DNA from 2 places in the Companilactobacillus sp. FL22-1 genome. Region 1 is predicted to be linked to the other one. Evidence: predicted binding sites of a transcription regulator. Region 1 holds the regulator's gene; the other holds the start of a gene.
The links. The regulator HrcA, encoded in region 1, represses chaperone genes, less so after heat shock. The targets are predictions, from matches to a motif close to TTAGCACTCNNNNNNNNNGAGTGCTAA.
Positions count from the first base shown of each region.

Region 2: groES (co-chaperone GroES) is a predicted target of HrcA. The motif match lies at 1,973-1,999, and genes of this name have one in related genera.

Region 1 is NZ_JBINJY010000002.1:162,082-166,619, forward strand. Features, by position in the region: gene rbfA (30S ribosome-binding factor RbfA) at 1-14, shown strand, start outside; gene truB (tRNA pseudouridine(55) synthase TruB) at 120-1,025, shown strand; gene ribF (riboflavin biosynthesis protein RibF) at 1,039-1,974, shown strand; gene hrcA (heat-inducible transcriptional repressor HrcA) at 2,185-3,231, shown strand; gene grpE (nucleotide exchange factor GrpE) at 3,249-3,818, shown strand; gene dnaK (molecular chaperone DnaK) at 3,862-4,538, shown strand, end outside.
Region 2 is NZ_JBINJY010000009.1:72,543-77,080, forward strand. Features, by position in the region: gene ACG72T_RS08815 (cation:dicarboxylate symporter family transporter) at 1-1,200, shown strand, start outside; gene ACG72T_RS08820 (lysostaphin resistance A-like protein) at 1,277-1,903, opposite strand; gene groES (co-chaperone GroES) at 2,035-2,319, shown strand; gene groL (chaperonin GroEL) at 2,371-4,002, shown strand; gene ACG72T_RS08835 (iron-sulfur cluster repair di-iron protein, ric) at 4,087-4,368, opposite strand; gene ACG72T_RS08840 (2'-5' RNA ligase family protein) at 4,448-4,538, opposite strand, start outside.

The sequences.
Region 1 (4,538 bases):
AAGCAAATCGGTAATGTTTAATTAAAAAATGGGTAGATAAATCGATTCTGGTTTATCTACCTTTTTGAGTTGAAAACTAGTAAGATTATTGAAGAGAATAGACAGATACGGAGATTGTTATGGACGGAGTAATTCCTTTAAATAAAGAAATCGGGCAGACTAGTTCTGATTACGTTTATCAATTAAGAAAATTATTGCACACGCGAAAAATTGGACACACCGGGACATTAGATCCACTTGTTGACGGTGTCTTACCAATTTGTGTGGGACAGGCTACTAAACTAGTCAATACTTTGACTGGTTCACCTAAGGAATATGTTGGTCAGATCACCTTAGGCAAATCAACTACGACTGAAGATCGAGAGGGTGAGGTTGTTGAAGAAAAGAAACTGGTGCAACCTTTCAGTGTTGAGCAATTAAATGAGACCTTTAAAAAAATGACTGGTGATTTAGTACAAATACCACCAATGTTTTCTGCGGTTAGAGTCAATGGCAAGAAATTATACGAATATGCCCGTGCTGGCATTGAAGTTGAGCGTCCCCAGCGACAGATTCATATTTATGATTTTCATATTTTGGATGAACCGATTTTTGATCCCACAACTGGGTACCAGACGGTAAAGTTTCACGTCAAGTGTTCTAAAGGTACATATGTGAGAACTTTGGCAGTGGAATTCGGTCACCTTTTAGAAATGCCGGCTTATATGTCGCAGTTAACGCGAGTTAAGAGTGCCGGGATCAGTCTCGACGAGACTTTTACAATTGGCCAAATTTCAACGATGCTCGACAATAATGATTACAGCTTTTTACGTTCAATTGACCAAGTCTTAAAGGATGTCCCTCAACACGAATTAACTGACGAAGAATGGGAAGTTAGGGTCTTACATGGCGGCTTTTTAGAAGTAGAAGCTGATAAGACTCAACAATTGCGAGTTCAACGAAATGGAATTACGAAAGCCCTTTACAAGTATGATAAAGTAAGAGATATGTGGATTCCTGATTTAATGTTATTGAATAATAAATAAAAAGAGATAAAAAATGCGAATAATAAACGTTAAACATCCTTTATTGGAACAGCAACGTCCCAAAAGCGACACTGTCTTAATAATGGGCTTCTTTGATGGTGTACATTTGGGGCATCAAAAGGTCATTAAAACGGGTGTAGCTTTAGCACGTGAAAAAAACTTGCCAGCAGTCTTAATGACTTTTGACCGCTCACCTCGCACAGTTTACCAACATGAGAAAAATTTTAAATATTTATCAACCATGTCCAGAAAAGCTGAATTAGTTGAGCAATTAGGTGTAGATGCACTTTATTTTGTCGAATTCAGCGATGATTTTGCCCATTTAGAGCCCCAGGCCTTTGTGGACCAGTATATGCTCGGATTGAAAGCTAAGTATGTTGTAGCAGGTTTTGATTATACGTATGGCAAAAAAGACCGTGCTAATATGAAAACCTTGCCTGACTTTGCTCAAGGACGATTTGAAACAGTTACGGTTCCTGAACAATTGATCGATGGGAAAAAGATCGGCTCGACATCTATTAAGAGTTTCATTGAAAGTGGGCAAATTGACGCAGCTAATCAATTTTTAGGTTACCGTTATCAGAATCAAGGGGTTATCATCCATGGCTTGCAACGAGGCCGTCAATTAGGTTTTCCAACCGCTAACTTGGAAATTTCAGGTCCACAGTTAGTGCCAAAAATTGGCGTCTATGCCACGAGAATTAAAGTGGCTGGCCATTGGTATCAGGCGATGACCTCGGTGGGATACAATGTCACCTTTAAAGAAAATACGGGCGTGACAATCGAGACGAATATCTTTGACTTTGATCAAGATATTTATGGCCAAAAAGTTGAGCTCGAATGGGTAAAATATCTGCGTGGCGAAGTAAAGTTTGAAAACGCTGAGGGTCTTGTTAAACAATTGAAACTAGATCAAACCAATTCTATCCAGGCTTTGCAGATTGATTGAAATAATCAAAAGGTCCTCTGATTCTAAATTGAACCAGAGGTTTTTTATTGGGATGAGATGCTATTTCTTTCTAAATCATTTACGGTTGAAAATAATTTGTGAAATAATTGCGAAAAATGAGCGTGCATACTTGACACTATTAGGATAGATTGTTATATTTTACATTGTTAGCACTCAGGTACGAATAGTGCTAAAAAGGAGGACGGTATAATGCTATCACAACGTCAAGATGCAATCTTGAGAGAAGTCGTGCGCATATTTACAGATACCGGCCAGCCGGTTGGTTCGAAGACATTGATGAATGAACTACCTTTTCATGTAAGTTCTGCGACAATCAGAAACGAAATGGCAGTACTTGAAGAAGTAGGTTATCTCGAGAAGACCCATCTTTCTTCGGGTAGAATTCCTTCAGCAATGGGATATCGCTATTATCTGGATCACTTAGTTCAACCAACAAGCGTTCCATCAGATATTGCGAAAAGAATTGACGAAGATTTTGGTAAAACATATCACCAGATTGATGATATCATCGAACAATCTGCCAAAATTTTATCTCATCTGACCAGTTACACAGCAATCACATTAGGTCCAGAGAGCAGTTCGATCCTCTTAACAGGATTTAGAATCGTGCCTTTGAATCCACATCAACTTATGGCTATTATTGTCACAAGTGATAATAATGTTGAGAATAATATTTATACAATTGATGATGATTTTGATACTTCGATAATTGAAAAGATTGTCAATATCGTCAATGATAAGTTAGTGGGTCAGCCTTTACCTAAAGTTATCCAGATGCTTCACAATGATGTTCCAGCCATACTTTCGGAATACATGTATTCGACTGATGGTTTGTTGGACATGATGGATCAGCTTTTCAAGAAGGCCGGTTCAGAGAAGTATTACGTTGACGGACAGTTGAATCTTTTGAATTACGCTGATAATGCTGATTTATCGCAAGTTCAGTCGTTGTTCTCGATCATCAATCAGAGTAATGACTTGCGGAAGTTGATCGATCCAAGTATTACTGATGACGGTATTCGAGTGCGGTTAGGTAGTGAATTAGGCAGCGATGCTTTGAAGAACTACAGTATCATTACCGCTAATTACGATGTCGGTCATCATGGTAAAGGGGTTATTGCCCTGTTAGGTCCAACCACGATGCATTATTCACAATTAATTGGTTTACTCGGAGAGTTCAGAGTAGAATTAGCCAAACGACTAATTGATTATTATTCAAGGTATGATGATTCTTGAAATTTTAGGAGGAAGTAATGGCAGACAAAGAAAAAGATCAAGATTTGAAGACTTCTAAAGAAGAAGCAACCCAAACAAAGCAACCAGCTGAAGATAAGTCCAAAAAGGAAGCAGCTAAAAAAGTTGATCCTAAGGATAAAGAAATTGCTGATCTCAAACAGAAGAGCTCTGATTTAGAGGATAATCTTTTGAGAAGTCAAGCTGAAATGCAAAATATGACTAAGCGTCATAATAAGGAAGTCGCTGACATCCTGAAGTATGACGGTCAAAAATTGGCAACAGAGATTCTTCCCGTTTTGGACAATCTTGAACGTGCGCTTCAAGTTGAAGCTGACGACGATGCCAGCAAGCAATTGAAGAAGGGCATTGAGATGGTACATGAACACATGGTCAAAGCCTTAGAAAATAACCATGTAACGGCGATTGACAATGAGGGTGAGAAGTTTGATCCAACTTTGAGTCAAGCTGTTCAAACTGTACCAGCCGATGATAAGCATGCAAAAGACACAGTCGTTTCGGTGCTTCAAAAGGGTTATAAATTAGAAGATCGTGTACTCCGTCCTGCAATGGTCGTTGTCGCACAATAAAAAATTTGTTAATTAATTAAAAAAATAAAAGAGGTTTAGGTTTATGTCTAAAGTTATTGGTATTGATTTAGGTACTACAAACTCTGCTGTAGCCGTTCTTGAAGGTGGCTCACCAAAGATTATTACAAATCCCGAGGGTGCTAGAACAACACCATCTGTTGTTGCTTTTAAAGATGGTGAAATCCAAGTTGGTGAAGTTGCAAAGCGTCAAGCAATCACTAACCCAGATACTGTTTCATCAATCAAGCGTCACATGGGTGAAGCTGGCTACAAAGTAACAGTTGCTGGCAAGTCTTACACACCACAAGAAATCTCAGCATTTATTTTGCAACACATCAAGAAGTTCTCTGAAGATTACTTAGGTGAAAAAGTTACTGATGCTGTTATCACAGTTCCAGCTTACTTTAATGATTCACAAAGACAAGCAACTAAAGATGCTGGTAAGATCGCTGGCTTGAATGTTCAACGTATCGTTAACGAACCAACAGCTTCTGCTCTTGCTTATGGTCTTGACAATGACAAGGGTGATGAAAAGATCCTTGTTTATGACCTTGGTGGTGGTACATTTGATGTTTCTGTACTTCAATTAGGCGATGGCGTCTTCGAAGTACTTTCAACAAATGGTGATACACACCTTGGTGGTGATGACTTTGACCAAAAGATCATCGATTGGTTAGTTGCTCAATTTAAAGAAAAGAATGGCGTTGATCTATCTCAAGA
Region 2 (4,538 bases), on a different contig from region 1:
ATTTTTTATCAAAATAAAGCCGCCATTCAAGTAATGCAGAACATTGGGACTATGTTTATCTCAATGATTCAAATGATTGTTTTGCCAATTGTTATCTCCTGTTTGACCGTGGGTATTGCCAATATGGGCGATATCAAAAAATTAGGTCGGATCGGTTTAAAGACTTTAGTTTATTTTGAGATTATGACAACATTAGCGATCATTATTGGTATTTTAGTTGCTAATGTTACGCATCCTGGTACATATATTGATATTCACAGCCTAAAAGGTTCGGATATTAGTCAATATGCTGCTACTGCCAAAACAGCTAAACATTCGGGAATTTGGTCGATTCTCATGAGTATTATCCCAACCAATATTTTTGCATCACTCGGTAAGGGTGACATGTTACCAATTATTTTCTTCTCAGTTCTGTTTGGATTAGGAACAGCTTCAATCGGCAAGCAAGGTCAAATTATCACCGATACGCTGAATGCCGTTGCCAATGTTATGTTTAAAGTTACTAACTGGGTAATGCGTTTAGCACCGATTGGTGTCTGTGCTTTGATTGGAGTTACAGTTGGAGAAATGGGCTTCAATTCTTTGAAACCTTTGGCACTTTTTATCGTGATAGCTTACGCAACGATGGCATTCTTTGTCTTTGTGATAATGGCTGCCGTAGGACACTTATTCCACGTAAGATTTTATGAATTATTTAGGATCATCGAAAATGAAGTTATGTTAGCTTTTACTACTGCCAGTTCGGAAGCTGCTTTACCAAAGATGATGAAAAAGATGCAAGACTATGGATCATCAAAGGGAATCGTATCTTTCGTTATTCCGACCGGATATACTTTTAATTTAGATGGTTCTGCTATCTATCAATCTTTAGCCGCTTTATTCTTAGCTCAAGCGTATAATATTCACCTTTCTTTAGGGCAACAAATTACCCTTGTGGTGGTATTGATGTTAACATCTAAGGGGATGGCCGGAGTTCCTGGAGCATCGTTTGTTGTACTCCTAGCCACAGTATCGACTATCGGTGTACCAATGCAAGGTTTGACCTTCATTGCGGGTATCGACCGTCTCGTAGATATGGGACGTACTGCCGTTAACGTTGTCGGAAATTCACTTGCGACCGTCATTATTGCCAAAAGTGAGAAGGAATTTGACGAAGAAAAACGTGCCAAGTACGTTGCAGCTTATACACGTGGGGACTGATGAGAAAACTCCGTGTAGTTAGAAACAATTTAAACACACACAAAAAGCCCGCCGAGAAAAATCGGTAGGCTTTTTTTTAGATGATCTGCAAAGTTAAAACAATTGCATTCATAACGATATGGCTGCCGGCACTGATATAAATATTTTGAGATTTGTAGTAAACATATGAGAACCAAAGTCCCATACAGACATATACTAAGAACCGAGTGTCTTGATGCATAAAAGCAAAGAGAAACGCAGCGATAATCGCAGCAACGTAAATATTAGTTGGTTTGATCAAGTTAGCAAAGAAGACGCGCCGGAAGATGATCTCCTCCATGATAGGGGCGGCAATCATAACGTAAAGAAAGTAATATGGATAAGCTTTGACCATCAATAACAAGTTGAGCGTATTTTGTGATTCTGTACTGACGTGAAAAATTAATTTATCCGCAAAGCCAATTCCAAATTGAACGACCAATGCCCCCAAGGTTCCGATAATTATCCATTGGAGAGCATGATTCAGGTCAGTTTTTTTCTCAAACTCTAATGGACCACTTTGTTTGACCAAATACATCATGATTCCAGTAACGACCAAAGCCGCAACGGTGATTGTGGCAAAATATGCTGTGCCAGTTATTTTGAGGATCGATAAAAAACTACCAACTGACAGCAACAAAATATAGGCCAGCAATGTGAAAAACTGATTTGTACGATAGGACATAATTTCCTCCATTTTTTTAAAGGTAAATACTTGCAACTTCACAATATAATGTTAATATAAAACTTGTGATTAGCACAACAGATAGTTGAGTGCTAAAAAAACATTAAGGTAATATATTGGAGGTATTTAAATTGTTAAAACCACTTGGAGATAGAGTCATTGTAACAGTCGATAAAGAAGAAGAAAAGACAGTCGGTGGCATTGTTTTAGCAAACAACGCTAAAGAAAAGCCTCAAACAGCAGAGGTTGTTGCCGTTGGTGAAGGCTTAGTTGCTGATAATGGTACTAAGTTGCCAATGAACGTTAAAAAGGGTGACAAAGTTCTTTTTGACAAGTACTCAGGCTCAACAGTTAAATACGAAGATAACGAATATTTGATCCTTCATGAAAAAGATATCATGGCAATCGTTGATTAATCGAAATTAAACAAGAAAAAATATATTTTAAATTATGGAGTGTGAAAATTAATGGCTAAAGAAATTAAATTTTCAGAAGATGCACGTTCAAAGATGCTAGATGGTGTTAACAAACTAGCTGACACAGTTAAGACAACAATCGGACCTAAAGGTAGAAACGTTGTTCTTGAAAAGAGCTATGGTTCACCAGAAATCACAAATGATGGTGTAACAATCGCTAAGAGTATTGAATTGGAAGACCACTTCGAAAACATGGGTGCTAAGTTAGTTTCCGAAGTAGCTTCAAAGACTAACGATATTGCTGGTGACGGTACTACTACAGCTACTGTTTTAACACAAGCAATCGTTAAAGAAGGTATGAAGAACGTTACAGCCGGTGCTAACCCTGTTGGTATCAGAACAGGTATCGAAAAGGCTACAAACGCCGCTGTTGACGAACTTCACAATATTTCACACAAAGTTTCAGGTAAGAAAGATATTGCTCAAGTAGCTTCAGTTTCTTCAGCTGACCCAGAAGTTGGTAATTTGATTGCCGACGCTATGGAAAAAGTTGGTAACGATGGTGTTATCACAATTGAAGAATCAAAAGGTATTGATACAACACTTGACGTTGTTGAAGGTATGCAATTCGATCGTGGATACATTTCACAATACATGGTTACAGACAACGATAAGATGGAAGCTGACCTTGATAACCCTTATATCTTGATTACTGACAAGAAGATTTCAAATATCCAAGATATCTTGCCATTGCTACAAAAGATTGTTCAACAAGGTAAAGCACTTTTGATCATTGCTGATGATATTGAAGGTGAAGCTTTGCCAACACTTGTATTGAACAAGATTCGTGGTACTTTCAACGTTGTTGCTGTTAAGGCTCCTGGTTTTGGTGACCGTCGTAAGGCTCAACTAGAAGATATCGCTACATTGACTGGTGGTACAGTTATTACTTCTGATCTTGGCCTTGAACTAAAAGACACAACTATGGACCAATTAGGTCAAGCTGGTAAAGTTACAGTTACAAAGGACAACACAACTATTGTTGAAGGTTCTGGTGACAAAGATGCTATCAGTGAACGTGTTGAATTGATCAAGAAACAAATCAGTGAAACAACTTCAGACTTTGACAAAGAAAAGCTTCAAGAACGTCTAGCTAAATTAGCTGGTGGTGTGGCCGTTGTTAAAGTTGGTGCTGCTACTGAAACGGAATTGAAAGAACGTAAGTACAGAATTGAAGATGCCCTAAACGCTACACGTGCCGCTGTTGAAGAAGGCTACGTTGCTGGTGGTGGTACAGCTTTGATGAACGTTTTGGACAAGGTTAACGCTCTTAGCGAAGAAGGAGACGTTCAAACAGGTATCAACATCGTTGCCCGTGCTCTTGAAGAACCACTTCGCCAAATCGCTGAAAATGCCGGTATGGAAGGTTCAGTTATCGTTGAACATATCAAGAATGAAAAGAACGAAATTGGTTACAATGCCGCTACGAACAAGTGGGAAAACATGGTTGATGCCGGAATCATTGACCCAACTAAGGTTACACGTTCAGCCTTACAAAACGCAGCCAGTGTTGCTTCATTATTGTTGACAACTGAAGCTGTTGTTGCTGACAAACCTGACGAAAATGCACCTGCTGCACCTGCTGCTAACCCAGCTGCTGGTGGTATGGGCGGAATGATGTAATTCGTTCCCTTTAAAATAAATATCAATAGTAAAGAGCAGTCGATAAAATCCAGATTGGAAATTATCGACTGCTCTTTTAGTTTTTTATACAACCAGATGGTTCATTTCTGAAAGCATTTGGTAGGTTGCCTGAAATACAGGGCAAACATCATTAGGTATGGCAAAGTTATTTGTGACATCAGTTAAGCGATTGAAGTCAGCGGTTAAGTTTTCATCGCCGTGAGCAATTTTTTGTTCGATGTTGACGAAGATATCTCTCACTTCGAAGACTTCCGGATGATTCTTACCATGAGCTCGAGTGATTGCTGATGTAAATGTATCCAATTGATCTTTGTTTTCGGTTAAGTAATCTTTGATTTGTGACATGTCCTTTACCTCGCTTTTAATTGATAAACTGAGTATAAAGTAACTTGGAGAGTTATTAATTGATTAATATCAAGTATGTTCAATCTTTTAGCGATTGGCGAAAAATGATTTTGGAATCATTGTTATCTAAAATAGTTTCGATTTCTACTTGGTCGATATAAGTAGAGAAG